Regions from separate parts of the Cellulomonas palmilytica genome, predicted to be linked through region 1. Evidence: riboswitches for the same ligand, from Rfam matches in the RefSeq annotation. Region 1 holds a riboswitch; each other region holds the start of a gene.
The links. A riboswitch is a leader RNA that binds a small molecule or an ion and turns the genes downstream of it on or off. The one in region 1 is predicted to bind S-adenosylmethionine.
Positions count from the first base shown of each region.

Region 2: another riboswitch for S-adenosylmethionine. It lies ahead of F1D97_RS00370 (LLM class flavin-dependent oxidoreductase); the one in region 1 lies ahead of F1D97_RS10675 (hypothetical protein).
Region 3: another riboswitch for S-adenosylmethionine. It lies ahead of F1D97_RS00450 (rhodanese-like domain-containing protein); the one in region 1 lies ahead of F1D97_RS10675 (hypothetical protein).

Region 1 is NZ_CP062221.1:2,339,532-2,349,817, forward strand. It holds gene F1D97_RS10630 (ABC transporter ATP-binding protein) at 1-229, opposite strand, end outside; gene F1D97_RS10635 (helix-turn-helix transcriptional regulator) at 513-1,379, shown strand; gene sufB (Fe-S cluster assembly protein SufB) at 1,376-2,815, shown strand; gene sufD (Fe-S cluster assembly protein SufD) at 2,815-4,110, shown strand; gene F1D97_RS10650 (non-heme iron oxygenase ferredoxin subunit) at 4,107-4,439, shown strand; gene sufC (Fe-S cluster assembly ATPase SufC) at 4,465-5,220, shown strand; gene F1D97_RS10660 (SufS family cysteine desulfurase) at 5,303-6,589, shown strand; gene sufU (Fe-S cluster assembly sulfur transfer protein SufU) at 6,607-7,083, shown strand; gene F1D97_RS10670 (metal-sulfur cluster assembly factor) at 7,080-7,409, shown strand; SAM riboswitch class IV at 7,513-7,630, shown strand; gene F1D97_RS10675 (hypothetical protein) at 7,641-8,399, shown strand; gene F1D97_RS10680 (NYN domain-containing protein) at 8,480-9,415, opposite strand; gene ypfJ (KPN_02809 family neutral zinc metallopeptidase) at 9,498-10,286, opposite strand, start outside.
Region 2 is NZ_CP062221.1:57,023-67,308, reverse strand. It holds gene F1D97_RS00380 (hypothetical protein) at 1-902, opposite strand, end outside; gene purL (phosphoribosylformylglycinamidine synthase subunit PurL) at 1,284-3,629, shown strand; SAM riboswitch class IV at 4,021-4,136, shown strand; gene F1D97_RS00370 (LLM class flavin-dependent oxidoreductase) at 4,530-5,702, shown strand; gene F1D97_RS00365 (NtaA/DmoA family FMN-dependent monooxygenase) at 5,715-7,085, shown strand; gene F1D97_RS00360 (ABC transporter substrate-binding protein) at 7,151-8,806, shown strand; gene F1D97_RS00355 (ABC transporter permease) at 8,806-9,759, shown strand; gene F1D97_RS00350 (ABC transporter permease) at 9,756-10,286, shown strand, end outside.
Region 3 is NZ_CP062221.1:72,759-83,044, reverse strand. It holds gene F1D97_RS00460 (hypothetical protein) at 1-74, shown strand, start outside; gene F1D97_RS00455 (O-succinylhomoserine sulfhydrylase) at 313-1,566, opposite strand; gene F1D97_RS00450 (rhodanese-like domain-containing protein) at 1,563-1,982, opposite strand; SAM riboswitch class I at 1,989-2,087, opposite strand; SAM riboswitch class IV at 2,207-2,320, shown strand; gene F1D97_RS00445 (aminotransferase class V-fold PLP-dependent enzyme) at 2,360-3,781, shown strand; gene F1D97_RS00440 (DUF2867 domain-containing protein) at 3,792-4,274, opposite strand; gene F1D97_RS00435 (TetR/AcrR family transcriptional regulator) at 4,364-4,900, shown strand; gene F1D97_RS00430 (pentapeptide repeat-containing protein) at 4,920-5,507, opposite strand; gene F1D97_RS17430 (GNAT family N-acetyltransferase) at 5,589-6,770, shown strand; gene F1D97_RS00415 (MaoC/PaaZ C-terminal domain-containing protein) at 7,120-8,058, opposite strand; gene F1D97_RS00410 (3-oxoacyl-ACP reductase) at 8,055-9,452, opposite strand; gene F1D97_RS00405 (acetyl-CoA C-acetyltransferase) at 9,454-10,286, opposite strand, start outside.

The sequences.
Region 1 (10,286 bases):
CGTCGACCGGGTCCAGCCCGAGGACGCGCACCGTGCCCGCGTCGGGGCGGCGCAGCCCCTCGCAGCACTCGATCGTCGTCGTCTTGCCCGCGCCGTTCGGCCCGAGGACGGCGGTCACGGCACCGGGGCGCGCGACGAGGTCGAGACCGTCGACGACGGCGCGGTCGCCGTAGCGCTTGACGAGTGCGGAGATCTCGACGGCGTGCTCGGCGACGGGGGAGGCGGGCACGGACGACGAGTCTAGGTGGCCACGGACGCCGCGCGCCCGCGGGTCCGTGCGCCGTCGCGTGGGGCACGTCACACCGTGGACGGGAAGGCGCGAAGGGTTGCCTTGCTTGCGGATACTGAATTTGGCAACAACCATGTTGTCGATATCCGTCGTCGGGCTCGTCGTGCCTCGCATCGCCAACTCGGCACCCCGGCGGCTCTCGAACGGCCGTCCCCCGGGCCGACGCCCCGCACAGCGGGAGCGACGGACGCCGGGAACGGGCCGAACCGACCGGGGAGGTGGGATGAGCAAGGTCACGCACGTCGCGCGCACCCCGGACGCCCACGCCCCGGCCGCGCACGCCACCGCCCCGCACGCCACCGCCCCGCACGCCACCGCCCCGCACGCCACCGCCCCGCACGCCACGGCCCCGTACGCGGGCCACGGCGACGACACCGCCGACGCCTCGACGCGTCAGCGGGTCCTGCAGCTCGTCGCGGGCGAGGGGCCCATCACGGCCGCCGACCTCGCGGCCCGGCTCGACCTGACGCCCGCCGCGATCCGCCGTCACCTCGGCGTGCTCGAGGGCGTCGCGCAGATCGCGGTGCACGACGGCGTGGGTCTCGGCCCCGCACGGCGTGGCCGGCCCGCCAAGCGGTACGTCGTGACGGCGCAGGGTCAGAGCGCGCTGTCGCACCGGTACGCCGAGATCGCGACCGACGCGCTGCGGTTCCTCGCCGACACGGTGGGGACCGAGGCCGTCGAGCGGTTCGCGGCGCAGCGCGTCGCCGAGCTCGAGGCACGGCTCGCGCCGCGGGTCGACGAGGCCGCGGGCGACGACGTCACGGGACGCGTGGAGCGCCTCGCGGACGCGTTGTCCGACGACGGCTACGCGGCCACGGCGCGCACGGTGCCCGGCCTGCACGCCGTCCAGCTGTGCCAGGGCCACTGCCCGGTGCAGGACGTCGCGCACGAGTTCCCGCAGCTGTGCGACGCCGAGACGCGCGCGTTCTCGCGCCTGCTCGGCGTCCACGTGCAGCGGCTCGCGACCCTCGCGGGCGGCGGGCACGTGTGCACCACGAACATCCCGGTCGCCCAGCCGCCACCCGCGGCGGGCACCGCCCCGACCAGCAACCCCCCTGTGCTCGCCCCGGAAGGAACGAACGCATGAGCGCACCCACGCAGGACCCGGCACAGCCGATGACGCAGGACGAGGCCATCGCCTCGATCGGCAACTACACCTACGGCTGGCACGACCCGGACGTCGCGGGCGCGACCGCTCGGCGAGGGCTGGACGAGGACGTCGTCCGTGAGATCTCGCGGCTCAAGAACGAGCCCGAGTGGATGCTCAAGACGCGCCTGAAGGCGCTGCGCATGTTCGAGAAGAAGCCCATGCCCTGGTGGGGCGCGGACCTGTCGGGCATCGACTTCGACAACATCAAGTACTTCGTGCGGTCCACGGAGAAGCAGGCGGCCAGCTGGGACGACCTGCCCGAGGACATCAAGAGCACGTACGACCGGCTCGGCATCCCGGAGGCGGAGAAGCAGCGCCTCGTCGCGGGCGTCGCCGCGCAGTACGAGTCCGAGGTCGTCTACCACCAGATCCAGGAGTCGCTCGAGGAGCAGGGCGTCATCTTCCTCGACACCGACACGGGCCTGCGCGAGCACCCGGAGATCTTCGAGCAGTACTTCGGCTCCGTGATCCCCCCGGGCGACAACAAGTTCGCGTCGCTCAACACCGCCGTGTGGTCGGGCGGCTCGTTCGTCTACGTCCCGCCGGGCGTGCACGTCGAGATCCCGCTGCAGGCCTACTTCCGCATCAACACGGAGAACATGGGCCAGTTCGAGCGGACGCTGATCATCGCGGACGAGGGCTCGTACGTGCACTACGTCGAGGGCTGCACCGCGCCGGTGTACTCCTCGGACTCGCTGCACTCGGCCGTCGTCGAGATCATCGTCAAGAAGAACGCCCGCGTGCGGTACACGACGATCCAGAACTGGTCGAACAACGTGTACAACCTCGTGACCAAGCGGGCGACCGCCGCCGAGGGCGCGACCATGGAGTGGGTCGACGGCAACATCGGCTCGAAGGTCACCATGAAGTACCCGGCGATCTACCTCATGGGCGAGCACGCGCGCGGCGAGACGCTGTCGATCGCGTTCGCCGGCGAGGGCCAGCACCAGGACGCGGGCTCGAAGATGGTGCACGCCGCGCCGCACACCTCGAGCTCGATCGTCTCGAAGTCGGTCGCGCGCGGCGGTGGCCGCACGTCGTACCGCGGCCTCGTGCAGATCCTCGAGGGCGCCTCGCACTCCGCGTCCAACGTGCTGTGCGACGCGCTGCTCGTCGACCAGATCTCCCGCTCGGACACCTACCCGTACGTCGACGTCCGCGAGGACGACGTGTCGATGGGCCACGAGGCCACGGTGTCCCGCGTGAGCGAGGACCAGCTGTTCTACCTGATGTCCCGAGGCATGCCGGAGACGGAGGCCATGGCGATGATCGTGCGCGGGTTCGTCGAGCCCATCGCGCGTGAGCTGCCCATGGAGTACGCCCTCGAGCTGAACCGCCTCATCGAGCTGCAGATGGAAGGGGCCGTCGGCTGATGACGACCACCACGAACGAGTCGGGGCTGTCGACCGACCACTCCCGCGCGGTCGCGGACGGCGCGCACACCCACGGCGTGGGCGGCGTGCCCGAGGCGTCGCGCGCCGAGCGCCGTACCTCCTTCGACGTCACGGACTTCCCGGTCCCGAACGGTCGCGAGGAGGAGTGGCGGTTCACCCCGGTCGACCGCCTCGCGCCGCTGTTCGCGGCCGCGACCGACGGCGTGCTCGCCGGTCACGGCGTGCTGACCACGGTCGTCGAGTCGCCCGAGGCGGGCGTCGAGATCGTCGACCGCGGCGACGCGCGCCTCGGCACGGTCGGCAAGCCCGGTGACCGGGCCGCCGCCGTCGCGTGGGCCTCCGCGCCGCGCGCGACGCTCGTGACGATCCCGCGCGAGGCCGTGGCGTCCAAGGTCACGTCCGTGCGCATCGAGGGCGTCGAGGGCGCCGGCAGTAACGAGGCGCCGCTCGAGCCGAGCGCCGCGCACCTCGTCGTGAAGGCCGAGGCGCTGTCGCAGGGCACGGTCGTCATCGACCACGTCGGTCACGCCGCGCTCACCGAGACGGTCGAGATCGTCGCGGAGGACGGCGCGCACCTCACGGTCGTGTCCGTGCACGACTGGGCCGACGGCTCGGTGCACAACGCGTCGCACCGCCTCAAGGTCGGCCGCGACGCGACGGTCAAGCACATCGTCGTGACGCTCGGCGGCGACGTCGTGCGCGTGACGCCCGACGCGGAGTTCTCCGGCGAGGGCGGCTCGGTCACGATGCTCGGCCTGTACTTCGCCGACGCGTCGCAGCACCAGGAGCACCGCCTGTTCGTCGACCACGCGGTGCCGAACTGCGTCAGCCGCGTGACCTACAAGGGCGCGCTGCAGGGCGAGGGCGCGCACACCGTGTGGGTCGGCGACGTGCTGATCCGCGCCGAGGCCGAGGGCACCGACACGTACGAGCTCAACCGCAACCTCGTCCTCACGGACGGCGCGCGCGCGGACTCGGTGCCGAACCTCGAGATCGAGACCGGTGTCATCGAGGGCGCGGGTCACGCGTCCGCGACCGGACGGTTCGACGACGAGCAGCTGTTCTACCTGCGGGCCCGCGGCATCCCCGAGCCCGACGCACGTCGCCTCGTCGTGCGCGGGTTCTTCGCCGAGCTCGTGCACGAGATCGGCGTGCCGGAGGTCGAGGAGCGCCTCATCGCCGCGATCGAGGCCGAGCTCGAGGAGTCGATGTCCGTGCTCGACCAGGTCGCCGTCGAGGGCAGCGAGACGGGCGCCGTCGTGGAGCAGGCATGACCGCACAGCTCGCGTGCTACGCGTCCGACGTGCCCGTCGGCGGCACGCTGCGCGTCGAGCTCGAGGCCGAGACCGGGACGGTCGAGGTCGCGATCGTGCGCGACGACGACGGCGAGCTGCACGCGATCAGCGACATCTGCTCGCACGGCGCCGTCTCTCTGTCCGACGGCGAGGTCGAGGGCTGCACGATCGAGTGCTGGCTGCACGGCTCGCGGTTCGACCTGCGCTCCGGCAAGCCGCTCGGCCCGCCCGCCGTCACCCCCGTCCCCGTCTACCCGGTCACGCTGGACGGCGAGCGCGTGCTCGTCGACGTGGACCGGACTCTCTGACCTTTTCACTGAGGAGCAACCCCGCATGACCACCCTGGAGATCCGCGACCTGCACGTCAGCGTCGAGACCAAGGAGGGCCCCAAGCCCATCCTGCGCGGTGTCGACCTGACCGTGAACAGCGGCGAGACGCACGCGATCATGGGCCCCAACGGCTCGGGCAAGTCGACGCTCGCGTACTCGCTCGCCGGGCACCCGAAGTACCAGATCACGAGCGGCACCGTGCTGCTCGACGGCGAGGACGTCCTGGAGATGTCCGTCGACGAGCGCGCCCGCGCCGGCATGTTCCTCGCGATGCAGTACCCGGTCGAGGTGCCGGGCGTGTCGGTGTCGAACTTCCTGCGCACGGCGAAGACCGCGATCGACGGCGAGGCGCCCGCGCTGCGCTCGTGGGTCAAGGACGTCAAGAACGCCATGGAGAACCTGCGCATGGACTCGACGTTCGCGGAGCGCTCCGTGAACGAGGGCTTCTCCGGCGGTGAGAAGAAGCGCCACGAGATCCTGCAGATGGAGCTCCTCAAGCCGCGCATCGCGATCCTCGACGAGACCGACTCCGGCCTCGACGTCGACGCGCTGCGCATCGTGTCCGAGGGCGTCAACCGCGTCCGCTCGACGAGCGACGTGGGCGTCCTGCTCATCACGCACTACACGCGCATCCTGCGCTACATCAAGCCCGACTTCGTGCACGTCTTCGTCGACGGCCGCATCGCGGAGGAGGGCGGCCCGGAGCTCGCCGAGCGCCTCGAGAACGAGGGCTACGACCGGTTCCTGGTCACCTCCTGACCCGTTGGTCGACCCATCCGTGCCGGGCGGCGGTGACGTCGTCCGGCACTCCACCCACCTGGCCACGTCGAGGGGATCCGCAGTGAGCACCACCCTGGAGGCCGCCGAGCTGGCGGCGGTGCGGGCCGACTTCCCGCTGCTCGAGCGCACGCTGCGCGACGGCCGGCGGCTGGTCTACCTGGACTCGGGCGCCACGTCGCAGAAGCCCGACGTGGTGCTCGACGCGGAGCAGGACTTCTACCTGCAGCGCAACGCCGCGGTGCACCGCGGCGCGCACCAGCTCGCCGAGGAGGCGACCGAGGCGTTCGAGGACGCACGGGCGCGCGTCGCGTCGTTCGTCGGGGTCTCGCCCGGCGAGCTCGTCTGGACGAGCAACGCGACCGCGGGCATCAACCTCGTCGCGTACGCGCTGTCGAACGCGACCGCGGGCCGCGGGGGAGCGGCGGCGCAGCGGTTCGCGCTGCGGCCCGGCGACGAGATCGTCGTGACCGAGGCCGAGCACCACGCGAACCTCGTGCCGTGGCAGGAGCTCGCGCTGCGCACGGGCGCGACGCTGCGCTGGATCGGCGTGGACGACGACGGGCGGCTGCGCACCGACGAGCTCGCGAGCGTCGTGACGGACCGCACGCGCGTCCTGGCGTTCACGCACGCGTCCAACGTGACCGGCGCGATCACCGACGTGCCCGCGTTCGTCTCCCGGGCCCGCGAGGTCGGCGCGCTCACCGTGCTCGACGCGTGCCAGTCGGTGCCGCACCTGCCGGTCGACCTGCACGAGCTCGGCGTCGACTTCGCCGCGTTCTCGGGCCACAAGATGCTCGCCCCCACGGGCGTCGGCGCGCTGTACGGGCGGCGCGAGCTGCTCGAGGCGCTCCCGCCCGTGACCACGGGCGGCTCGATGGTCGAGGTCGTCACCATGACGGAGACGACGTACGCGCCGCCGCCGCAGCGCTTCGAGGCCGGGACGCAGATGGTGTCGCAGGCCGTCGCGATGGGCGCGGCCGCGACCTACCTGTCCGACCTGGGCATGGAGGCCGTCGCGGCGCACGAGCACCACCTCGCGGGCCTCCTGCTCGACGCGGTGGCGTCCGTACCGGGCGTGCGGGTCGTCGGCCCGACCGACACGCGCGACCGCCTCGCGGCCGTGTCGTTCGTCGTGGACGGCGTGCACGCGCACGACGTCGGCCAGGTGCTCGACGACGCGGGCGTCGCGGTGCGCGTCGGGCACCACTGCGCGCAGCCCCTGCACCGCAGGTTCGGCGTGGCCGCCACGGCGCGCGCCACCGCCGCGGTGTACACGACCGACGAGGAGATCGCCGTGTTCCGGGAAGCACTCGCGGGGGTCCGCGCGTTCTTCGGACTGACGGACTGACGGCGGAGAGGTCGCACATGAGCAGCTCGATGGAGCAGCTGTACCAGCAGGTGATCCTGGACCACGCGAAGTTCCCGCACGGGCGGGGGCTGGGCGACGCGGTCTCGGGCGCCCACTCGGCGCAGTCGCACCAGGTGAACCCCACGTGCGGCGACGAGGTGACGCTGCAGGTCGACGTCGACGACTCCGGTGTGGTCCGCGGGCTGCGCTGGGAGGGCCAGGGGTGCTCGATCTCGCAGGCCTCGGTCTCCGTCCTGCACGACCTGGTCCTCGACCAGCCGCTCACGACCGTCGACACCCTCGCCGCGTCGTTCCGTGACCTCATGCAGTCCAAGGGCCAGGGGCTCGACGACGACGACGCCGAGGAGGCGCTCGGCGACGCCGCCGCCTTCACGGGCGTCGGCAAGTACTCCGCACGCGTGAAGTGCGCCCTGCTCGGCTGGGTCGCCCTGAACGACGCACTCATCAAGACCGGCTCCCGGGAGGACGCATGACCAGCCCCACCACGGGCTCCCCGACGACCGTCGCCGACGTCGAGGAGGCGATGCGCGACGTGATCGACCCCGAGCTCGGGATCAACGTCGTGGACCTCGGCCTCGTGTACGGCATCGCGCTCGAGCAGAACACCGCCGTCATCGACATGACGCTCACCTCGGCGGCCTGCCCGCTGACGGACGTCATCGAGGACCAGTCCGCGCAGGCGCTCGACGGCATCGTCGACGGCTTCCGCATCAACTGGGTGTGGATGCCGCCGTGGGGCCCGGAGAAGATCACGGACGACGGCCGCGAGCAGATGCGGGCGCTCGGCTTCAACATCTGACACACCTCGCGCACAGGCGGTGGACGGCGGACTCGTCGTCCACCGCATCCGTTCGTGTGACGCTCCTTGCTCGGGCGAGCCCGCCCGCGTTAGCGTCTCGGCAGGTCAAGAGTGACCAGCGACACGCCCTCCGCGTGCTGGTCCGGCAACCGCGCAACCTCGCGCACGGTGCCCCGGGGGAAGACCGGCCCGACGGCGACCGCCGCCGGGAAGTGCGAAGGGAGTACACCCATGTCCGAGACGTACCTGCGCGCCGACGGTCTCGTCGAGCTGCGCCCCGACCCCGCGACCCTCGCGCAGGCCGCGCGCACCGGGGTCACCGTCATCACCCGCGGGGAGCTGTGCACCGCGTGCCTCGTCGGCGACTGGGGACAGTCGCTGCTCAAGGTCACCAAGACGCTGTGCGACGACTGCACGTGGCTCGAGTCCGAGGTCGCGCGCCGTGCCGGGACCGCGCGGTCGCGTGCGGGCCGGCCGGCCGGCGGCGGGGTCCTGCAGGTCGCCGGGAGGACGGACCCGTACGACGAGGCGTGGGCGCCGGTCCGGGCCGCGTACGGGGTGCGCACGCGGCGGCTGGTCGAGGTGTTCGACCGGGCCGTGGCGCTCGGCGTCCCGCTCGTCGACATCGACACGGGCGACGGTGACGGGCGCACCGTCCGCGCCGTCGCGCGGGAGGACCTGCGCCGGCACGAGCTGCTGGACGAGTCCGCGCCGGTGCGGGTGCGCCGGTTCGCCGCGTGGCTGCGCGTCCTGGCTCCCGAGGACCACGCCGCGCGCGCGGACGTGCTCGCGGACGTCCGGGGGCTCGCCCGCGCCCTGTGCGCGCACCAGGACGAGGTCCGTGCGGCGCGGGCGCGGGCGGACCTGGAACGCGCCACGCGCGAGGCGGTCCAGGGGCTCACGGCGGTCGGGCGCGCCCCCGTCGCGCTGGGAGCGGCGGCGGGACGGGTGGTCCGCACGCGGCTGACTCGGTCCGGCTCCCGGGCATGAGGCGGCCGCCCCACACCTGACCCCAAGCGAGGGACGGCGGTGCGACCCTCTGCGGGCGCGCACCGCCGTCCCCGCCGCCGTCAGCGGTAGCTGGGGCGCAGGCGCACGCGCTGCTGGTGCTTCGAGGTCTCCTTGGCGATCTCGACGATGCTCGAGCGCGAGGCGATGAAGTCGCTGAACGACGTGAACCCCAGCGGGCGCTCGGCGAACGCCGGGTCGAGGCGCATCATCTGGCTCTTGACCTCGCCGTACGAGAGCCAGGGCTCGTCGTCCTTCTTCGCGTGGATGAGGCGCATGGCGCGCATGAGCAGCTGCGTGGCGCGGCGCTGCGCGGCGCGGTCGCCGTTCGGCGCGGGCTGCGCGGCGCGTTCGTCGGACGTGTCGGCCGCGGGGGAGGGCTCGGGTGCGGCGGTGGCCGGCTCGTCGGGCTCGTCGTCCTCGGGCGGTGCGCTCGTGTCGAGGATCGCGTCGTAGTCCGCGTACTCGTCGCACGCGGACATCAGGGAGCGGCTCGTCGAGCCCGCGACGCCCACGCCGATGACGGTGCGGCCGAGGCGCTTGGCGCGCTGCGCGAGCGCGATGTAGTCGGAGTCGCCCGCGATGATCACGACGTGCGTGAGGTCCTCGAGGCGGAACAGGTCCTCGATGACGTCGACCGCGAGCCGGATGTCCGCGCCGTTCTTCATGCGCGGGCCGACGGGGAACAGCTGCGTGAGGTCGACCGCGCGGTCGATGAGCTGCTGGTGGTAGCCGGCGTTCACGGGCTGCGACCAGTCGGCGTACGCGCGGCTGACGACGACGCGGCCGAACGACGACGCGTAGTCGATGATCGCGTCCACGTCGACCCGCGCGGCGCGCAGCCTCGTGGCGACCTCGCCGTCGCCGTCGGGTCGGTGGCGGCGCGCGTCGTCGGACTGGAACGCGCCGCGGCGGTGCACCTGGTCGTACCGGGAGATGACGATGTTGTCGAAGTCGATGTAGACGCCCACGCGGGCGGAGCTGTCGTCGGTGCTCATGCCCGGAGTCTGCCGGACGCGAGAGTCACAGGCGTGACAGATGGTGTCACACGCGGTGTCACAGGCCGCGTCACAGGCGGCGTCACAGGTCGGTGGCGGCGAAGGTGTCGCACGCCGCGAGGTCGCGCTGCTGGTAGCCGGTGGTGAACCAGCGCTGGCGCTGCTCGCTCGAGCCGTGCGTCCAGGAGTCGGGGTTCACGCCGCCGCCGGACTGCTGCTGGATGTGGTCGTCGCCGACGGCCTCGGCCGCGTCGATGGCCTGCGCGAGCTCGTCGGCGGTGATGGGCTTGAGGTAGGTGACGCCGGTGTCCGGGTCCTTCGTCGTCGCGGCGGTGCCCGCCCACATGCCCGCGTAGCAGTCGGCCTGCAGCTCGACACGCACGGAGTCCGACTCCGCGCCGGAACCGCGCCGGTCGGAGGAGTCGAACACGCCCGTGACGTTCTGGATGTGGTGGCCGTACTCGTGCGCGTACACGTACATCTCCGCCAGCGGGCCGCCCTGTGCGCCGAACTGGCTGGTCAGCAGGTCGAAGAAGCCGAGGTCGAGGTAGATGCTCTGGTCGCCGGGGCAGTAGAACGGCCCGGACGACGAGGACGCGTTCCCGCACGCGGTGCTCACGGCGGACGTGAACTCGACGGCCTCGGGGATGGTCGCGTCGGCCTTGCGGAGCGTGGGTGCCCAGTACGTGTCGAGCGAGTCGAGCGTCGCGGACAGGCGGCACGCGCGGTCGGTGTTCGCCTGCTCGGCGGTGCACGCGCCGATCGTGCCGTCGTCGCCGGGCTCGCCGCCTCCGCCGAGCAGTGCGCCCGGGTCGACGTTGCCGCCCGACAGCAGCGTGATCGCGAGGATCACGAGCAGGCCGAGCCCGCC
Region 2 (10,286 bases), 1.6 Mb from region 1:
CGGTGCGCGGGGCGGTACCGCTTGCGGGCGTGGACCGCGAGGAGACCGGCACCCGCGGCGAGCGCACCGAGACCGGCGGCGAGGCCGGGCACGAGCGAGTCGGAGCCGGTGGCCGCGAGCGGCGGCTCCTCGGGCTCGTCGGCCAGCACCGCGGACGGGTAGCTCGGCGTCGGCGTCGGTCCGGCCACGACGACCTCGTCGTCGTCACCCGGCGCGACGGGGCTCGACAGCGACGGCTCGGGGGTCGGCGTCTCCTCGTCCGACGGCGGGGTCGGCTCGGTGGGCGTCGGCGCGGGCGTGGTCTCCTCCGGGGTGGGCTCCGGGGTCGGTGCCTCGTCCGAGGGCTCCGGCGTCGGCGTGGGCTCCTCGACCGGCGGGGTCGTCGGCTCCTCGACGGGCGGGGTCGGCGTCGCGGTGGGCGTCGGCGTCGGCGTGGGACGCGGCGGGTAGGTCGGGTACGGCGTCGGCGTGGGCGACGGCGACGGCTGCGGCGGGTAGGTCGGGTTCGGGGTCGGGCGGCACGTCGTCGAGCAGACGGGCTTCTGGCCGCCCTCGCCGTAGTGCTCGTTGTACTTGCTGACCTGCACCCAGGTGATGCACGAGTTCTCGGGGATGCCGACCGTGTCCCAGCGCACCGCGTTCTTGCCGATGAGGCCGCCGGTCGACCGCGTGCCCTCGATGTGCAGGTTCGCCGATCCCGTGCGGCCGCGGTGCGTGTACGTCACGTTCACGTGGTCGTGGTTCGCGAACGTGTCACCGGGTGCGAGCGTGAGGCCGTCGACCGTCACGGAGTAGGGCACGGGGTCGTCCGACCCGCCGGCCCACGCGCCCGTGGACGAGGCGACGAGGAGGAGACCGGTGACGAGGGGGAGGGCGGTGGCGGCAGCGGCACGGGAGAGCATCGGACCTCGACTCGGGGAGAGTGCGTCGAAAACGGTCGAATCGGACATCCGACCAAGCCGGAACAGTAGGGGTGATCAGGCATAACGCACAATTCCCCCATCGGCGTGTCGCGTGCGGCACGCCGTGTTCCGGGCACGTGTCACCCGTTGGGCCCACCGTCGGCTCGCCCGTCCGGGCGAGCGTCACCTGGACGAGCGTCCGACGGACGTCCGACGACCGCGCGCCGAGGGCCGCGCGCGGCGGTCCGTGACGGGTCCGCGCCGGGTCGTGGACGCGGGTCCGACGGCCGCCGGGGCGTCGGTATCCTGTGGCCGTCCGCCGACGACGGCCGTGTCCCTGCCGGCCGGCCAGCACGGCTTGGAACTCGCCCAAGGGAACCGATGACCTCCGCACCCGCGCGCCCCAGCAGCGACCAGCACTACGACACCGTCGAGGACGCCGCGGCGACCCCCGACCTCGAGCAGCCGTACGCGGAGCTCGGTCTCAAGCCCGACGAGTACCAGCGCATCCGGGACATCCTCGGCCGCCGGCCCACCGCCGCCGAGCTCGCGATGTACTCCGTCATGTGGTCCGAGCACTGCTCGTACAAGTCCTCCAAGACGCACCTGCGCCAGTTCGGGGACAAGACCACGCCGGCGATGAAGGAGCACCTGCTCGTCGGCATCGGCGAGAACGCGGGCGTCGTCGACATCGGCGACGGCTGGGCGGTGACGTTCAAGGTCGAGTCCCACAACCACCCGTCGTACGTCGAGCCGTACCAGGGCGCGGCCACGGGCGTCGGCGGCATCGTGCGCGACATCATCTCGATGGGTGCGCGCCCCGTCGCCGTCATGGACCAGCTGCGGTTCGGCGCGGTCGACCACCCGGACACCGCCCGCGTGGTGCACGGCGTCGTCGCGGGCGTCGGCGGGTACGGCAACTCGCTCGGCCTGCCGAACATCGGCGGCGAGCTCGTGTTCGACCCCTGCTACCAGGGCAACCCGCTCGTCAACGCCCTGTGCCTGGGCGTGCTGCGGCACGAGGACATCCACCTGGCCAACGCGTCCGGCACGGGCAACAAGGTCGTGCTGTTCGGCGCGCGCACGGGCGGCGACGGCATCGGCGGCGCGTCGATCCTCGCCTCCGAGACGTTCGACGACACCAAGCCGTCCAAGCGCCCGTCGGTGCAGGTCGGCGACCCGTTCATGGAGAAGGTGCTCATCGAGTGCTGCCTCGAGCTGTACGCCGCGCGCGTCGTCGAGGGCATCCAGGACCTGGGCGCCGCGGGCATCTCGTGCGCGACGAGCGAGCTCGCCTCCAATGGTGACGGCGGCATGCACGTCGACCTCGAGAACGTGCTGCTGCGCGACCCCACGCTGACCGCCGGCGAGATCCTCATGTCGGAGTCGCAGGAGCGGATGATGGCGGTCGTCTCGCCCGCCAAGCTGGACGAGTTCCTCGCGATCACCTCGAAGTGGGACGTCGAGACCGCGATCATCGGCGAGGTCACCGGCACCGGCCGCCTCACGATCGACCACCACGGCCACCGCATCGTCGACGTCGACCCGAAGACGGTCGCGCACGAGGGCCCGGTGTACGACCGTCCCTACGCGCGTCCCGCGTGGCAGGACGGGCTGAACGCCGACACCTCCGCGTCGCTCGCGCGTCCGACGAGCCCCGACGAGCTGCGCGCGACCGCGCTGCGCCTGCTCGGCTCGCCCAACCTCGCGTCCAAGGAGTGGGTGACCAAGCAGTACGACCGGTTCGTGCAGGGCAACACGGCCCTCGCGCAGCCCGACGACTCGGGCGTCGTCCGCGTCGACGAGGCCACCGGCCTGGGCGTCGCGCTCGCGACCGACGCGAACGGCCGCTACGGCAAGCTCGACCCATACACGGGCGCGCAGCTCGCGCTCGCCGAGGCGTACCGCAACGTCGCGACGACGGGCGCCCGCCCGCTCGCGGTGACCGACTGCCTCAACTTCGGCAGCCCCGAGCACCCGGACTCGATGTGGCAGCTCGTCGAGGCCATCCGCGGCCTGGCCGACGCGTGCCAGACGCTCGAGGTCCCGGTGACCGGCGGCAACGTCTCGCTCTACAACGGCACGGGCGAGCCCGGGAAGATCGACTCCGCCATCCACCCGACGCCCGTCGTCGGCGTGCTGGGCGTGCTCGACGACGTCGCGCAGGCCGTGCCGTCGGGCTGGACGGCCCCCGGCGTGTCCGTCTACCTGCTGGGCACGACGCGCGCCGAGCTCGACGGCTCCGCGTGGGCCGACGTCGAGCACGCCCACCTCGGCGGCCTGCCGCCGCGGGTCGACCTGGCCGCCGAGCGCGCGCTGGCCGCGGTGCTGCAGAACGCGGCGCGCGACGGGCTCGTCGACGCCGCGCACGACCTGTCCGAGGGTGGTCTGGTCCAGGCGCTGCTCGAGTCCTCGCTGCGGTTCGGCGTGGGTGCGCGGGTGTCGCTCGACGCGCTGTGCGAGCGCGACGGCGTGACGCCGTTCGAGGCGCTGTTCTCCGAGTCCACGGCCCGAGCGCTCGTCGCGGTGCCGCGCTCGGAGGAGGTGCGGTTCGCGGACCTGTGCGTCGCGCGCGGCGTCCCGGCCCTCAAGCTGGGCCAGACGGCGGACGTCGCGACGGACGACGACGAGGCGGGTCCGGCTGTCGAGGTCGAGGGCCTGTTCTCGATCCCGCTGGCCGAGGCCCGCGAGGTCTTCGAGGCCACCCTCCCGCGCCACTTCGCCTGACCCCGCACGACCCGAGGCCCCGCACGAACCGAGGCCCCGCACGACCCCGAGGCCCCCGCACCCACCGGCGCGGGGGCCTCGTCGTCGTCCCGACGACCCGCCGTCGACCCCGCGCTTCCTCCGGTTCCGTGACCCCAGAGCCGGAGCGACGACGGTCTCGGCGATGTCTCCTCCGCCGACCCCGCGGTTGCTCCGGCTCTGACCGGTCGACGCCGGAGCAACCCCGGTCTCGTCTCGGGGTGGACCGGAGGCGGTGGGCGGGGGCCGGTCGCAAAAGGGGAGTGTGTTGGTCCGGATTGTGGGACAGGGGTGGGGCGTCGTTGACACCTCGACGGGGTGGGCCTAGTTTTCCTGACCAATGCAGTCCGAATTTTCCGGTCTGCAGCACGAAGGTCATGAGCTCCGACGCGTAGCCCCGGCTGGTCGGACGGCAACCCTCCCGCGCGGCGGGGTGCCCCGGGTGAGGACCTGGTCGGACGGCGAAACCCCGCCGTCCGGCAACGCAGCGGACCGAGGGAGACGAGCCCATGAGCATGAGGAGCACCGACGGGGACACCCGCGCCACGCGCCTCGACATGTGCTGTCGCTCCATGTGCACCGACGAGAGCTGTCGCTGACGACGCCTCACGGGCACGGCGGACGCTGATCCGCCCACCGGCCACCGGCCGGGCCACCTGACCTGACGGTCCACGGACGCGCACACGTCCGACGACGACCGCGCGTCCCCGCACGCCGCAGGCAGGGTCCGAGCGTCGACGACGCCCGGACCCACCGCGCGACACCCGCGCGCCCGGCATCGCCGTACCCGGACGACCCGTCCGGGCGTGCGGCGACGTCACGGCGCCGACCCGCGCCCCACCCGACCCGACCGAACCGCACCTGACCGAGCTGGAGCACCCGATGTCGCAGCACCACCGCCACCGGACCGACCTGAGCGCACCCTCGGTGCACCTGGGCGTCGACCTCACCGACGCCGGCGCGCACCCCGCCGCCTGGCGTGACCTGGGCTCGCAGGCGCAGCGGCTGTTCGACGCGCAGCGCCTCGCGTCCCTCGTCGCGACCGCGCAGCGCGGCCTGCTCGACCTCGTCGTGCTCGACGACGCGTTCTCGCTGCAGCCCGTGCAGCGCCACGGCGCGCAGGGCCGGCTCGACGCGGCGCTCGTCGCGTCCCGCCTCGCGCCGCGCAGCGCGGGGATCGGCCTCGTCCCGACGATCGACACGACGCACACCGAGCCGTTCCACGTGTCGAAGGCCGTCGCGACGATCGACCACGTGAGCCGCGGCCGCGCGGCGTGGGGCGTGGGCTGGTCGACGACGCCGGAGGCCGCCCGCGCGTTCGGTCGCAAGGGCGTGCAGGACGAGGCGGACGCGGTCGACGAGGCGGGCGACGTGATCGACGTCGTCGGCCGGCTGTGGGACTCGTGGGAGGACGACGCGGAGATCCGCGACGTCGCGACGGGTCGGTTCGTCGACCGGGAGAAGCTGCACTACGTCGACTACGAGGGCATCAGGTTCCGGGTGAAGGGCCCGTCGATCACGCCGCGCCCGCCGCAGGGCCGACCGCCGGTCGTCGTGCGCGCGACGAGCGACGCGGCGCTCACGCTCGCCGCGCGGCACGCGGACGTCGTCCGCCTGCAGGCCACCTCGCTCGACGAGGCCGTCGCGCAGCGCGAGCTGCTGCGCACGCGGGCCGCCGACGCGGGGCGCGACGCGGACCAGCTGCGCGTGCTCGTCGACGCGTTCGTGGTGCTCGCGGACGACGAGGCGAGCGCGCGGGCGCGCCTCGAGCTGCTCGACGACCTCGAGCCGCGCGCGGGTGCGTCGACGACGTTCGAGCACGTGGGCACGCCCGACGCGCTCGTCGCGGCGATCGACGCGTGGGTCGCCGCGGGTGCCGCGGACGGGTTCGTCGTGCGGCCGTCGTCGCTGTCGACGGACCTGGACGCGCTGGTCGACAAGGTCGTGCCGACGCTGCAGTCCGCGGGCCTGTTCCGCACCGCGTACCCGGGCCGCACGCTGCGCGACACGCTCGGGCTCGCGCGCCCCGCCAACGTGTTCGCCGCGACGGCCTGAGGGCGGGGGGACATGACCACGCGACGCAAGCAGATCCATCTGGGCGTGCACTTCCCGGGGGTCAACAGCACGACGGTCTGGAGCGACCCGGAGTCGGGCAGCCAGATCGACTTCGCCTCGTTCGAGCACCTCGCGACGCGCGCCGAGGCCGCGAAGCTCGACTTCTTCTTCCTCGCGGAAGGGCTGCGGCTGCGCGAGCACAAGGGCCGCATCCACGACCTCGACGTCGTGGGCCGGCCGGACACGCTCCCGGTGCTCGCGGCGCTGTCGGCGGTGACCGAGCGCATCGGGCTCGCGGGGACGATCAACACGACGTTCAACGAGCCGTGGGAGCTCGCGCGGCAGTTCGCGACGCTCGACGTCCTCTCGGGCGGGCGCGCGGCGTGGAACCTGGTGACCAGCCCGGACGCGTTCACGGGAGAGAACTTCCGGCGCGGCGGGTACCTGCCGTACGCGGAGCGGTACGAGCGGGCGGCGGAGGTCGTCGAGGTCGCCCGCACGCTGTGGGACTCGTGGGACGACGACGCGGTGCTCGCCGACGCCGAGGGCGGCCGGTTCCTGCGCCCCGGCGCGGTGCGTCCGGTCGAGCACCACGGCCGGTACGCGGACGTCGTCGGGACGTTCACCACGCCGCGCGGACCGCAGGGCCACCCGGTGCTGTTCCAGGCGGGCGACTCCGCGGAGGGCCGTGACTTCGCGGCGCGCACCGCGGACGTCATCTTCTCGATGCACTCGTCGTTCGAGGCGGGGCGCGCGTTCTACGACGACGTGCAGGCGCGGCTCGTCGCGGCCGGGCGCTCGCGCGGCGACCTCAAGATCCTGCCGGCGACGACGGTCGTGCTGGGCGACACCGCCGAGGAGGCCGCCGAGCGCGCGGCGCACATCCGCCGCCAGCAGGTCTCGGGCCCGACCGCGATCGCGTTCCTCGAGCAGGTGTGGGGCCGCGACCTGGAGGCGTACGACCCGGACGGCCCGCTGCCGGACGTCGACCCCGACGTGGAGAACATCTCGATCACGCGCGGCCGCGTGCGGCACGCGCGCGACCCGCTCGCGATCGTCGCGGCGTGGCGCGAGCAGGCCGAGGCGAACCGCTGGTCCATCCGTGACCTCGTGATCCACACGACGACGCGCGGCAGCTTCGTCGGGACGGCGCAGCAGGTGGCCGAGGACCTGGACCGGCACGTCCAGGAGGACGCCTCCGACGGCTTCATCCTCGTCCCGCACCTGACGCCGCACGGCCTGGACGACGTGCTCGACCAGGTGGTCCCCCTGCTGCAGGAGCGCGGCGTGTTCCGCACCGAGTACTCCGGCCCGACGCTGCGCGACCACCTGGGGCTGGGCCGCCCCGAGGTGGCCGACCAGGCGACCGAGCTCGCGGGCTGACCCGGCCTGCGACCCGCACGACCCACGACCCCCCGTTCGTCCCCCGTTCCCCCTGAGAGGACACCATGACCCGCACCCCGCGGATCCCCGCCCGTGCCCGCGCGCTCGCCGCGACGCTCGTCGTCCCGGCCCTGCTGCTCGCCGCCTGCTCGTCGGGCGGCACGACGTCCGGGACGAGCGCCGCCGCGACCACGACCGCCGACACCGCCGACGCGACGCCGGGCGGCACGCTGCGCTTCGCGCTCGGCGCCTCCCCGTCGGGCGTCGACCCGCAGCAGGTCGGCTCGAACGTCAGCATCTACATCGCGCGCCAGCTCGCGGACTCGCTCACGGACCAGGACCTGACGACGGGCGAGATCGTCCCGTGGCTCGCGGAGTCCTGGGAGGTGAGCGACGACCTCACGACGTTCACGTTCCACCTGCGCGACGACGTGACGTTCTCCGACGGCACGCCGCTGACCGCCACCACGGTCAAGGCGAACTTCGACGCGCTCACGGGCGAGCTCGGCGCGACCGCGCCGCTCGCCGCGAGCTACCTCGCCGGGTACGCCGGCACGACGGTCGTCGACGAGCACACCGCGACCGTCGCTTTCGACGCGCCGAACGCGCAGTTCCTGCAGGCCACGTCCACGGTGTCGCTCGCGATCCTGTCCGACGCCACGGCGGCGGTCGACCCGAACGAGCGCCTGCAGGGCAAGGTCGTCGGCTCGGGGCCGTTCGTGCTCGAGAGCTACACGCAGGACCAGGGCGCGGTCGTGACCCGCCGCGACGGGTACGCGTGGCCGTCGGGACTCGGTGAGAACGACGGCGAGGCGTACCTGGACAAGATCCAGTTCACGGTCGTCCCGGAGTCGGGCGTGCGGGCCGGCGGGCTCGCGTCCGACCAGTTCGACGCGGTCGGGGACGTGCTTCCGCAGGACGTCGCGCAGGTCGAGGGCGCGGGCGGCTCGGTGCTCACGCGCACCAACCCGGGCGTCACGTTCGTCCTGCAGCCGAACGTCTCGGCCGCGCCGCTCGACGACGTCGCGGTGCGCCAGGCGCTGAACCTCGCGATCGACCGGCAGCAGCTGGTCGACACGGTCCTGTCGGACGCGTTCGAGCCGGCGACGAGCGTGCTCGCGTCCACCACGCCGGGGTACACGGACCTGTCCGACGACCTCGCGCTCGACGCGGCCGCGGCGGCGTCACTCCTCGACGACGCGGGCTGGGTCGCGGGCGCCGACGGCATCCGCGCGAAGGACGGCGAGAAGCTCAGCATCGACGTGGTGTACGCGCCGCTGTTCACGGGCTCGCAGGCGGTGCTCGAGCTCGTGCAGCAGCAGCTGCGCGCGGTCGGGATCGACCTGGTGCTGCGGCAGGTCACGCCCGCCGACCAGCAGGCGCTGCTCGACTCGGGCGACTACGACACGTACTACTACAACGTCACGCGCGCCGACGCGGACATCCTGCGCCCGCAGTTCGCCTCGACGGGCCGCAACATCAACCACCGCGAGGCCGACGACGTGCTCGACCCGCTGCTCGCGGACCAGCTCGCCGCGGCCGACCCGGCGAAGCGTGCGGACCTGGTCGCGCAGGCGCAGCAGGAGATCGTCGACCAGGCGCTCGCGATCCCGCTGTTCGAGCTCGCGCAGTCCATCGGCGTGGCCGGTGACGTGCACGGCGTGACGTTCGACGCGTCCTCCCGCCTGCTGTTCCACGACGCCTGGATCGAGCAGGACTGATGACCACCTACGTCCTGCGCCGGGTCGCCGCGGCCCTCGTCGTGCTCCTCGCGGCGTTCACGGTCACCTTCGTGGTCCTCTACCTGCTGCCGAGCGACCCGGCGAGCATCATGCTCGACGCGGGCACCGGCGGCGGGGGCGTCGACCCGGCGCAGGCGGAGGCGCTGCGCGACCGCCTGGGGCTCGACCAGAGCCCGTTCCAGCAGTACCTGCAGGCGCTCGGGAACGCGGCGACGGGCGACCTCGGGACGTCTTTCGCGTCGGGTGCGCCGGTGGCGACGCTCATCGGGCAGGCGCTGCCGGAGACCGCGCGGCTCACGGGGTTCGCGCTGCTGCTCGCGGTGGTCGGCGGGCTGGGGCTCGCGTCGTCGGCGTCGTGGACGCGCTCGTCGCGGCTGCGTGGCCTGCTGCTCGCGCTGCCGCCGCTGGGCGTCGCGGTGCCGACGTTCTGGGTGGGGCTGGTGCTGCTGCAGCTGCTGTCGTTCCGCCTGCCGGTGTTCCCGGCCGTCGGCAACCAGGGCTTCGCGAGCCTCGTCCTGCCGGCGGTCACCCTGGCGATCCCCTTGTCGGCGACGATCGCGCAGGTGCTCGCGCAGGGCATGCGGGCCGCATGGGCCGCGCCGTACGTGGAGACGGCGCTCGCGAAGGGTGCGACGCGTACGCGTGTGCAGCTGCGGCACGTGACCCGCAATGCGGCGCTGCCGGCCCTGACGCTGCTCGGCGTGATCGTCGGGAACCTGCTCGCCGGGGCCGTGGTGGTGGAGACGGTGTTCTCCCGCCAGGGCTTCGGACGCCTCGTGCAGTCCGCCGTGACGTCGCAGGACATCCCCGTGGTGCTCGGCCTCGTGCTGGTCGCGGCGCTCGTGTTCGTCGTCGTGAACCTGCTGGTCGACCTGGCCTACCCGCTGCTGGACCCGCGCACGGGTCCCCACCTGGCAAGGAAGGCGGCATGAGCGTCCTGGGTACCCGCGTCGCGGACGTGCGCGTCGCGTCGGTGCGTGCGACCGGCACGACGAGCGTCCCGGCACCGGTCGGGAGCACGACCGGCACGACGACACAGCGCGCGCGGCTCGCCCGCGTGCGGCGCCACCCGCTCGCGCGGCCCGGAGCGGTCGTCTCGCTCCTGGTGGTCGCGGTCGTCGTCGCGTGGGCGCTCGTGCCCACGGCGTTCACGTCCTACGACCCGATCACGGGCGTCCCGGCGGACAACCTGCTGGGCCCGAGCGCGCAGCACTGGTTCGGGACGGACCACCTGGGCCGCGACCTGTTCGCGCGCACGGTGCACGGCACGGGACTGTCGCTGCAGGCGGCGGTGGTCGCGATCGCGATCGCGCTGGGCGCCGGCTCGGCGCTGGGTCTGGTCGCGGGCTTCGTCGGCGGGCGGGTGGACGACGCGCTCATGCGGTTCGCGGACGTGCTGCTCGCGATCCCGGGGCTGCTCCTGTCGCTCGCGGTCGTGACGGTCCTCGGGTTCGGGACG
Region 3 (10,286 bases), 1.6 Mb from region 1:
TCGTCGGCCGCTCCCGTCGCCACGCGCCGACGATCGCCCGCACGCTGGCCCGCACCCTCCCCGCCCACCCCTGACGACCCCGCCCTTCCTCCGGCTCCGACCGGCCAGACCCGGAGCAACCCCGGGGTCGACAGTGGGTCCCGACGACCCCGTCGTTGCTCTTGGTATCGCTCGTCAGAGCCGGAGCAACCACGGGGTCGGCCGACAAGACGCACGGCGACCCCGTCGTTGCTCCGGCTTCGGACGGTCTGAGCCGGAGCAACCCCGGGGTCGTCGGGTGGTGCGGGGCGCGGGGCGCGGGGCGCGGGGCGGTCAGCGGAGGGTGGCGAGGGCCTGGTCCAGGTCCTCGCGCAGGTCGTCGACGTCCTCCAGGCCGACCGAGAAGCGGACCGTGGCCTCGCCGATGCCGACCTTCGCGCGACCCTCGGGGCCGAGCTTGCGGTGCGTCGTCGTGGCGGGGTGCGTGACGATCGACTTCGCGTCGCCCAGGTTGTTGGAGATGTCGATGATGCGCAGCGCGTCGAGCACGCCGAACGTCGTCTTCTTCGCGAGCTCGGGCGTCGCGCCGTCGGGCGTGCGGAGCGTGAACGTCACGACCGTCCCGCCGCCGGTCTGCTGCCGCAGCGCGAGGTCGTGCTGCGGGTGCGACTCGAGGAACGGGTAGCGCACGGACTCGACCGCCGGGTGGGACTCGAGCCAGCGCGCGAGCGTGAGCGCGGACGCGGCCTGGTGCCGCACGCGGATCGACAGCGTCTCGAGGCCCTTGAGCAGCACCCACGCGTTGAACGGCGACAGCGACGGCCCGGTGTTGCGGACGAGCGTCTGGACGGGTCCGTTGACGAAGTCCGACGAGCCGAGGATCGCGCCGCCGAGCACACGGCCCTGCCCGTCGATGTGCTTGGTCGCGGAGTACACGACCACGTCCGCGCCCAGGTCGAGCGGTCGGGAGAACACGGGCGTCGCGAATACGTTGTCGACGACGACGACCGCGCCGGCGGCGTGCGCGAGGCGCGAGACGGCCTCGATGTCGACGAGGTCCTGCATCGGGTTGGACGGCGTCTCGAAGAACACGACGTCGGCCGGGGTCGCGAGCGCCTCCTCCCACTGGGAGAGCACGTGGCCGTCGACGTAGTCGGTGCGCACGCCCCACCGGGCGAGGATCTCGTCGAAGATCACGACGCTCGACCCGAACAGCGCGCGCGCCGCGACGATGCGCGACCCGGACCCGACGAGCGCGGCGAGCGCCGTGAACACCGCGCTCATGCCGGTGGCCGTGGCGTAGCAGGCCTCGGCCCCGTCGAGCAGCCGCAGGCGCTCCTCGAACGTCGAGACGGTCGGGTTGTTGTAGCGCGAGTACAGGAACCGGTCGACCTCGCCCGCGAACGCGGCCTCGGCCTGGCCCGCGGAGTCGTACGTGAAGCCCTGGGTGAGGAACAGGGCCTCGCCGAACTCGCCGAACTGCGAGCGGACCTGACCGCCGCGCACCGCGAGCGTGTCGGGGCGCAGCGTCGAGCGCTCGACGCGCCGGGAGTCCCAGTCGCCGGGGCCCGGGACGTGCGCGCTCACGCCTGCCGCCAGGGCAGACCCTCGGCGCGCCAGCCCCAGTGGCCGCGCTGCCCGTCGGGTCCGACGTCGCCCTCGAACCCGCGCAGCACGTTGTAGGCGGGGCCGTAGCCGGCAGCGGTCGCGGCCTGTGCGGCGGCCACGGAGCGGACGCCCGAGCGGCACAGGAACACCACGGGCCGGCCGTCGCCGGGCTGCAGCCCGGTGGCCGCGAGCTCGTCGAGGAACGTGGGGTTGGGCCCGGCGGGGGTCAGCCACTGGACGAACGCGGCGCGGTCGTCGGCGTCGGCGGCGTCCGGGACGCCGATCTGCTGCCACTCGGCCTCGGTGCGCACGTCGACGAGCAGCGCGCGCTCGTCGGACGTCACGAGGTCCCAGGCCTCCTGCGGGGTGAGGTCGCCTGCGTAGGGTTCGGCCATGTCGCTCCTCCATCGGTCCTGGCGGTAGCACCCTCGGCCAGGCGCGGGGCCTGCGGGTTGCTGCGGCGTCGTCGAGCCAGATCTCTCGGCCGCTCTGGATGGTGCGAGGAGACTAACGCCGGTCCGCCGCAGGTATCCACCTCGTGGACACACCGTCCCGTGTGACGAGACGGACGCGCGTCTGCGTTGACAGCCGCTCGTCCGGCTCGTCACCCTTTCGGTCAGGTCATGAGTGCCAGCGCGAAGCCCCGGCTCGCTGGCCGGCAACCCTCCTCCGCGGTGGGGTGCCCCGGGTGACGACCAGGCCGTGCACCGACCGGTGACGGCAAGCGCGGGACGCCCGACCCCGGAGTCCCCGGACCCACGGAGGTACCCCCGTGACCGCTCTGGCCGAGACGACGTCCTGTCCGACGACGGGTGCGACGACCCCGACGACGACCCCGGCGGGCGCCGTGGAGCCCCTGCTGCCGGTGGTCGGCGCCAGCACCACGGTGCCGCTCGTCGACGGCACGCAGCGCGTCTACGCGAACCTCGACTACGCGGCGAGCGCCCCGGCGCTGCAGGCCGTGGCCGACCGGGTCGCGGAGGTGCTGCCGCTGTACGCGTCGGTGCACCGCGGCGCGGGGTACCTCTCGCAGGTGTCGACCGCGCTGTACGAGTCCGCGCGGCAGACGATCGCGCGGTTCGTCGACGCGCGCGAGGACGACGTCGCGATCATCACGCGCAACACCACCGACTCGCTCAACCTGCTCGCGGGCGTCGTGCCCGCCGGCGAGCGCGTCCTGGTGCTCGACCTCGAGCACCACGCGAACCTGCTGCCGTGGCTGCGCTCGTCCGACCCGCAGGGCCGTCGCACGACGATCCTGCCGATCGCCGAGACGGTCGCGGCGACGCTCGAGTCGCTGCGCACCGAGCTCGCCGCGCGGCCGTACGCGCTGGTCACGGTCTCGGGGGCGTCCAACGTCACGGGCGAGGCGCTGCCCGTCGAGCAGGTCGTCGAGATCGCGCACGCCGCGGGGGCGCGCGTCGCGGTCGACGGGGCCCAGCTGGTCCCGCACCGCGGCTTCTCGCTCGCGCGCTCGGGCGCCGACTACGTCGTGTTCTCCGGCCACAAGATCTACGCGCCGTTCGGCGCGGGCGCGCTCGTCGGCCGCCGCGACTGGCTCGACACGGGCACGCCGTACCTCGCAGGGGGAGGTGCGGTGCGCGACGTGCGGACCGATCGGACGGTGTGGCAGCCGGCCCCGGCGCGCCACGAGGCCGGGTCGCCCAACGTCATCGGCGCGATCGCGCTCGCCCAGGCGTGCGACGCGCTCGCGGCGCTGCCCGACGGCGCGCTCGTCGCGCACGAGCAGGCGCTGCGCTCGCGGCTCGTCGCGGGTCTCGAGCAGGTGCCGGGCGTGCGGGTCGCGAGCATCTGGCCGGACTCGGCCGAGCCGGTGGGCGTCGTGACGTTCACCGTCGAGGGCCACGACCCAGGCCTCGTCGCGGCGTACCTCGCCGCGGAGCACGGCATCGGTGTGCGCGACGGTCGGTTCTGCGCGCACCCGCTGCTCACGCGCCTGGGGGCGAGCAACGGCGCGATCCGCGCGTCGGTGGGTGTCGGGACGCCGAGCGAGGCGGTCGACCGGCTCGTCGCCGCGCTGCACGCCTACGTCACGGACGGGCCGCGCTCGCGGTACGCGATCGAGGACGGCTGCTGGGCGGTCGTCGACGACACGCGTCCGCTGCTCGCGGTGCACGGCCTGGACCACCTGGCCGCGACCGCCGCGGCCGCGTGCGGCCCCGCGCTGGACTGAGCAGCCGGGGTCAGGGCGCCAGGACGCGCGCGGCGCGCGTGAGCATGCTGCGCACGACGTGCGGGTGCAGCGCGCGCACGGGCAGGAAGTAGAGCCGGCCGCGCCGGTTGTGGACGCGCACGTTCGTCGTGACCGCGACGAGGCCCGCCCGCGCGTCGACCGCGACGCCGCACCGGAAGTCGAGGTGCCGGTCGTCGGCGACGACGAGCGCCTCGCCCCCGTGCTCGTCGGCGACCACCTCGTCGACCGCGAACGTGGCCCGCGGTGCGGGCCGGACCCCGATCAGCGGGACGAGGAGCTGGCGCAGCCCGAGCGCGGCGAGCACCCAGCGCGGCATGGTGCGCGGCGAGAACGTCGTCGTGGCCCAGGTGCGCGGGTCCGTCGTGGCGCCGTCGGGCAGGCGGACGATCGTCGTGTCCGCGTAGTCGGGCGGGAAGTCGCGCATCGCGAGCGACCAGCGCGTGCGCGTCGTCGTGCCCGTCGTGGTGCCCATCGCCGTGCCCATCGTGGTGCCCCCTCACCTCGTGGCAGCCGTTCCGTACGGTGCCGTACGGAACATGACCGTACGGTAGCGTACGGATCATGGTCAAGGCCTCGACGACGAAGCAGGCGTGGCTCGACGCGGCCTACGACACGTTCCGGCGCGACGGCCTCGCCGCCGTGCGCGTCGAGCCGCTCGCGCGCTCGCTCGGCGCGACCAAGGGCTCCTTCTACTGGCACTTCGCCGACCGCGCCGAGCTCGTCGCCGCCGTCGTCGCGCGGTGGGAGGACGAGCACACCGACGCCGTGATCGCGCTCGCGCAGACCGGCGGCGATGCCCGCGCGCGCCTCGAGGCGCTGTTCGCCGCGGTCGCCCGCCTGCGCCGTGAGTCCGCGCGGCTCTACGTCGAGGCCGCCGTCGAGGGGGTCGGCGACGTGGTGGCGCGTGTGTCGCAGCGGCGCGTCGACTACCTCGCCGACCTGCTCGTCGAGCTCGGCCACGACCCCGACGAGGCCCGCCGCCGCTCGCTCGTCGCGCTCGCCTCCGTCGTCGGGCTGGGCCAGCTCGCGGCCGTCGGCGTCCGCCCCGACGACCCCGACGCGTTCACCAGGTCGGCGCTGGCGATGACGCTCTCCTGACCGCCACCCGGCGTGGGCGTCAGCGCACGCGCAGACCCAGGTGCTCGGCGAGCGCCGGCGCGAGCTCGACCAGCTGCTCGGACGTGATCGTCGAGCCGGCGAGCCCCGCCACGCCGTCGAGGTGCTGCAGGTCCCGCACGCCGCGCAGGTCCGCATCGGTCAGCGACGCGCCCGTCACGTCGAGCCGCCGCACGCGGCAGTCCTCCAGCACGAGCCGCTTCGCGCGCACCCGGGCCAGGTCGAGCTCGTCGACCACGACCCCCGACAGCCGCACCTCCTCGAGCGTCGCGTCGCGCAGGTTGAGGTAGTCGATCTTCCCGCCGACGAGATGCAGGCGCGTCCACCGCGACCCGTACGCCTGGACCGCGCCGAGCCGGCAGTCCCGCCACTCGCCGTCCTGCCACGCGGTGCTCGACAGGTCGAGCTCGGACGCCCGCACGCCGCTCCACTCGGAGTCGACGAACCGTGCGTGCCGCAGGTCCGCGCCGTCCAGCACGACACCGACGAACGTGCAGTCCAGGAACCGCGCCTCGCTGCCGTCCTGGCCCGCGAGGTCCTCCTCGGTGAACGTCAGACCGTCGTAGTCGCCGCCGGCGTCGAGAAGCATGCGCCCACCCTGCCACCCCGCACCCACCCGCGGGCGCAAAGCGTTCGAGCCGCACGCGGCCCCGGTGGCACGATGCGGCGCGTGCAGCACGACCTGACGCTCCGCGCCCCCGGGGTCCGCCTCGTCCCTCTCGCCCTCGACCACGCCGCGGCGCTCGTCGCGTTCGTCGACGACCGGGTCTGGCGCGGCATGACGTCACCCGTGCCGCGCACGCCCGACGACATGCGCGCGGACGTCGAGACCGCACTCGCTGCGCCAGGCCGGTACGCGTTCGCGGTGCTCGACGACGCGACCGGCGCGGTGCTCGGCTCGACGTCGCTCTACGACGTCGACCTGCGCATCGGCCGCCTCGAGATCGGCCACACGTTCTACGACCCCGCCGTGTGGGGCACGCACGTCAACCCCGCCTGCAAGCTCGCGCTCCTGACCCACGCGTTCGAGACGTGGGGCGTGCACCGCGTGGCGCTGCGGGTGGACGCGCGCAACGCGCGCTCGCTCGCCGCCGTCGCGCGGCTCGGCGCGGTCGAGGAGGGGCGGCTGCGCGGGCACCGGCTCGCGCCCGACGGCTCACGCGGCGACTCGGTGTACTTCTCGATCCTCGCCGACGAGTGGCCAGCCGCCCGCACGCGCCTGCGCGAGCGCCTGGGGCTCCCTGGGCCCGACGAGGCCGCGCTCACCGACGCGAGCGGACGGCCCGACGAGGCTGCGCGTCCCGACGAGGCTGCGCGTGCCGGCGCCCCGGACGGCGAGCGGTCGCACGTCGTGCTCATCGGTGGGCGCTCGGGGGTCGGCAAGTCGACCGTCGCGCACGCGCTGCACGCGCTGCTCACGGCCGCCGACGTGCGGCACGCCGTGATCGAGGGCGACTACCTCGACCTCGCGCACCCCGCACCGCACGCCGAGCGCCTCGCGGAACGCAACCTGCGCGCGGTCTGGTCCGCGTACCGCGACCTGGGCTACCGGCGACTGGTCTACACGAACACCGTGAGCCCGCAGTACGCCGACGACCTGGCCCTCGCGATGGGCGACGCCCCGCGCGTCACCGCGGTGCTGCTCACGGCTGACGACGCCACGGCCCACGAACGCCTCGCGCGGCGCGAGCACGGCGCGGAGCTCGACGCGCACGTCGCGCGCAGCGACGCCGCGGCGCGCGGACTCGACCGCGGCTGCCCACCGTCGGTCCACCGCGTCGGCACCACGGGCCGCACCCCCGACGAGATCGCCCGCGGCATCGCGGCCCTGGCCGGCTGGCTCCCCACCTGACAACCCGCCCGCCCGACCCGATCCCCCGTCCAAGTGCTCTCTGGCCGACCCCGCGGTTGCTCCGGCTCAGACCACGGATACCCGGAGCAATGACGGGGTCGTGGCAGAGAGGGACGGTCGACTCTGGGGTTGTTCCGGCCTTGAGCGGGGATAGCCGGAGCGACGGCGGGGTCGCGGTCGAGGCTGATGGGCGGTGATGGACGTCGGCCGACCTTGCGGTTGCTCCGGCTCAGACCGCGGATAGCCGGAGCAATGACGGGGTCGCGGCCGAGGGGGACGGTCGAGCCCGGGGTTGCTCCGGCTTCGAGGGTTGGGAGCCGGAGCAACCGCGGGGTCGGCGGTGGAGTGGTCAGGGGAGGGGGAGGACCGAGGAGAGGACGTGCGGCTTGGACGTGCGCGGGTGCCAGGCCGCGAGGTCGAAGCCGCCGCGCGGGCGGTGGCGGACGCTCGTCGCGACCGTCGCCGGGAGCAGGACGGGCTTGACGAAGTCGACCGACCAGACGAACGCGTCGCCGCGGCCCCGGCCCGCGTCCGCGAGCAGGCGCGACGCGGTGTACATGCCGTGCGCGATGGTGCGCGGGAAGCCGAGCGCCTTGGCGGTGAGCGGGTTGAGGTGGATCGGGTTGCGGTCGCCCGAGACGCGGGCGTACTGCCGACCGGTGTCGGCGCCGAGCCTCCACTGGCCGGTGGGGAGCGGAGGCTCGAACGGCGCACGCTCGTCCGTCGCGCTCTCGTCGGACGCGGCGTCGTCGGACGTGGCTGCGTCGGACGCGGCTTCGTCGGACCCGGACCCCGACAGCCGGACGCCCTTGGCGAGGTACGTCGAGGTGCCGCGCCAGACGCGCTCGTCGTCCACGGTGACCTCGACGACGAGGTCCACCTGCGTGCCGGTGCGGTGGGGCCGCAGGTCGCGCGCGGACGCCGTGACGTCGAGCGTCTCGTCGTACCCGATGGAGCGGCGCTGCTCGACGACGTTCGCGAGGTGCACCATCCCGAGCATCGGCAGCGGGAAGTCGGTGCGCGCCATGAGCGCGATCGCGAGCGGGAAGCCGAGCACGTGCACGAACCCGGGCGGCAACGTGTCCGTCGCCGACTCCCCGACGAGCCGCTGGTAGGCGGTCAGGTGCTCGAGCGAGGGGCGCACGCCGCGCACGCGGTACTCGGTGCCGGGCAGCTCGACGGGCGCGGAGCCGGTGCGACGCGCGACGGCGAGCCGACCGGTGGACGCCGCGCCGCGCGCGTAGAGCCCGCCGAGGCCGGGGACGGCGGGCAGGTCGACGAGCGTCACGCGCCCACCACGTTCTGCCCGCACACCCGCAGCGTGCGCCCGACGACCCCGCCGGCCTGCGGCGACGCGAGGAACGACACGGCCTCGGCGACGTCGACGGGCCGCCCGCCCTGCTGCAGCGAGTTGAGCTGGCGCGCGACCTGCCGCGTCACGGCGGGCATCTTCGCGGTCATCTCGGTCTCGATGAAGCCGGGAGCGACCGCGTTGGCGGTGCCGCCGAACGGCTCGAGCAGCGGCGCGGTCGCGCGGACCATGCCGATCACGCCGCCCTTGGTGGCCGCGTAGTTGGCCTGGCCGCGGTTGCCCGCGAGGCCCGTGGTCGACGAGATGGACACGATGCGGGGCGCGTCGGTGAAGTCGCCCGAGGTCAGGAGCGCCTCGTTGATCGCGAGCTGCGCGGCGATGTTCACCGCGATGACCGAGTCCCACTGCGCGTCGGTCATGTTGGCGAACAGCTTGTCGCGCGTGATGCCGGCGTTGTGCACGACGACGTCGAGGTGCCCGTGCCGCGCGAGGGCGTGCTCGAGGATCGTCGCGCCCGCGTCGGGGGCGGTGATGTCGAGCTGCAGCGCGGTGCCGCGGACCTCGTTGGCGACCGCCGCGAGCTGCTCGCCCGCGGCGGGCACGTCGACCGCGACCACGGTCGCGCCGTCCCGCGCGAGCGTGCGGGCGATGGCCGCGCCGATTCCGCGCGCGGCGCCCGTGACGACCGCGACGCGACCGGCGAGCGGCGCGTCCCAGTCGGCGGGCAGCGAGCCGGCGGTCGAGTCGACGGCGAGCAGCTGCCCGTGCACGAACGCGGAGCGCGTGGACAGCAGGAACCGCAGCGCGCCGACGGCCGAGGCCGCGGTCACGGGCACGTCCGCGCCGAGCACGATGCCGTTGGCGGTGGCACCGCCGCGCGACTCCTTGGCGATGGTCCGCACGACGGCGTCGACGCCCTGGCGGGCTGCCGCGACGGCGGGCGCGTCGGACGCGGTCGCGGCGCGCGAGATCGTCACGACCCGGCCGCCGCGTGCGAGCTTCTTGAGGGTCGAGGCCGCGGCGAGCATCGGCGCGTGCAGGTCGTCGGGGTGCTCGACGCCCGTCAGGACGACGACGACCGCGGCGTACCGCTCGTCGGGCACGGGGTGGCGGTAGACGTCCAGGCCCCAGCCGTCGAGCACCTCGGCGCCCGCGGCGTCGGGGGTCGCGGACGGCTGCGCGGGCGAGCCCGACAGGAGCGCCGCGACGGCGTCCGCGTCGGCGTCCGGCCCGTCGCCCGCGCCGAGCACGAGGACCTTGCCGTCGACGAGCGGCTGACCGGGCTCCCAGCGCCGCAGCGGGACGGCGGGGGAGAAGCCGAGCAGCCCCGAGAGCTTGGCCGAGAGGGTGGTCGTGATGGGGTTCGCCATGTCAGGCCGCCTCGAGGATCGCGGTGAGGCCGAGCCCGCCGGCCGCACAGATGGACACGAGCGCGCGCGGGGTGCCGCCGTCGCGCTGCTTGCGCAGGTGGAGCTCCTTGGCGATGGTCGCGACGATGCGCCCGCCGGTCGCGGCGAACGGGTGCCCCGCGGCGAGCGACGAGCCGTGCACGTTGAGCCGTGCGCGGTCGACCGCGCCGAACGCGCCGTCCAGCCCGAGCCGTGTGCGGCCGAACTCCTCGGACTCCCACGCGGCGAGCGTGGTGAGCACCGTCGACGCGAACGCCTCGTGGATCTCGACGTACTCCAGGTCCGCCAGCGACAGGCCGTTGCGCGCCAGCAGGCGCGGCACTGCGAACACCGGTGCCATGAGCAGCCCGTCCTCGCCGTGCACGAAGTCGACCGCGCCGGCCTCGGCGTCGACGACCGCGGCGAGCGGCGTGAGCCCGTGCTGCGCGGCCCACTCGTCGGACCCGAGCAGCACGGTCGACGCGCCGTCGGTGAGCGGCGTCGAGTTGCCGGCGGTCATGGTCGCGGGCGCGTCGAGCCGGGTGCCGAACGTGGGCTTGAGGCTCGCGAGCTTCTCGAGCGAGGTGTCCTTGCGCAGGTTCCCGTCGATCGTCTGGCCGCGGTACGGCGTGACGAGGTCGTCGAAGAACCCGGCGTCCCACGCGGCCGCGAGCCGCTGGTGGGAGGCGAGCGCGAGCTCGTCCTGCGCCTCACGCGTGATGCCCCACTCCGCGGTCGTGAGCGCCTGGTGCTCGCCCATCGACAGGCGCGTGCGCGGCTCGCCCGTGGACGGTGCGACGGGCGCGAGGTCCTTGG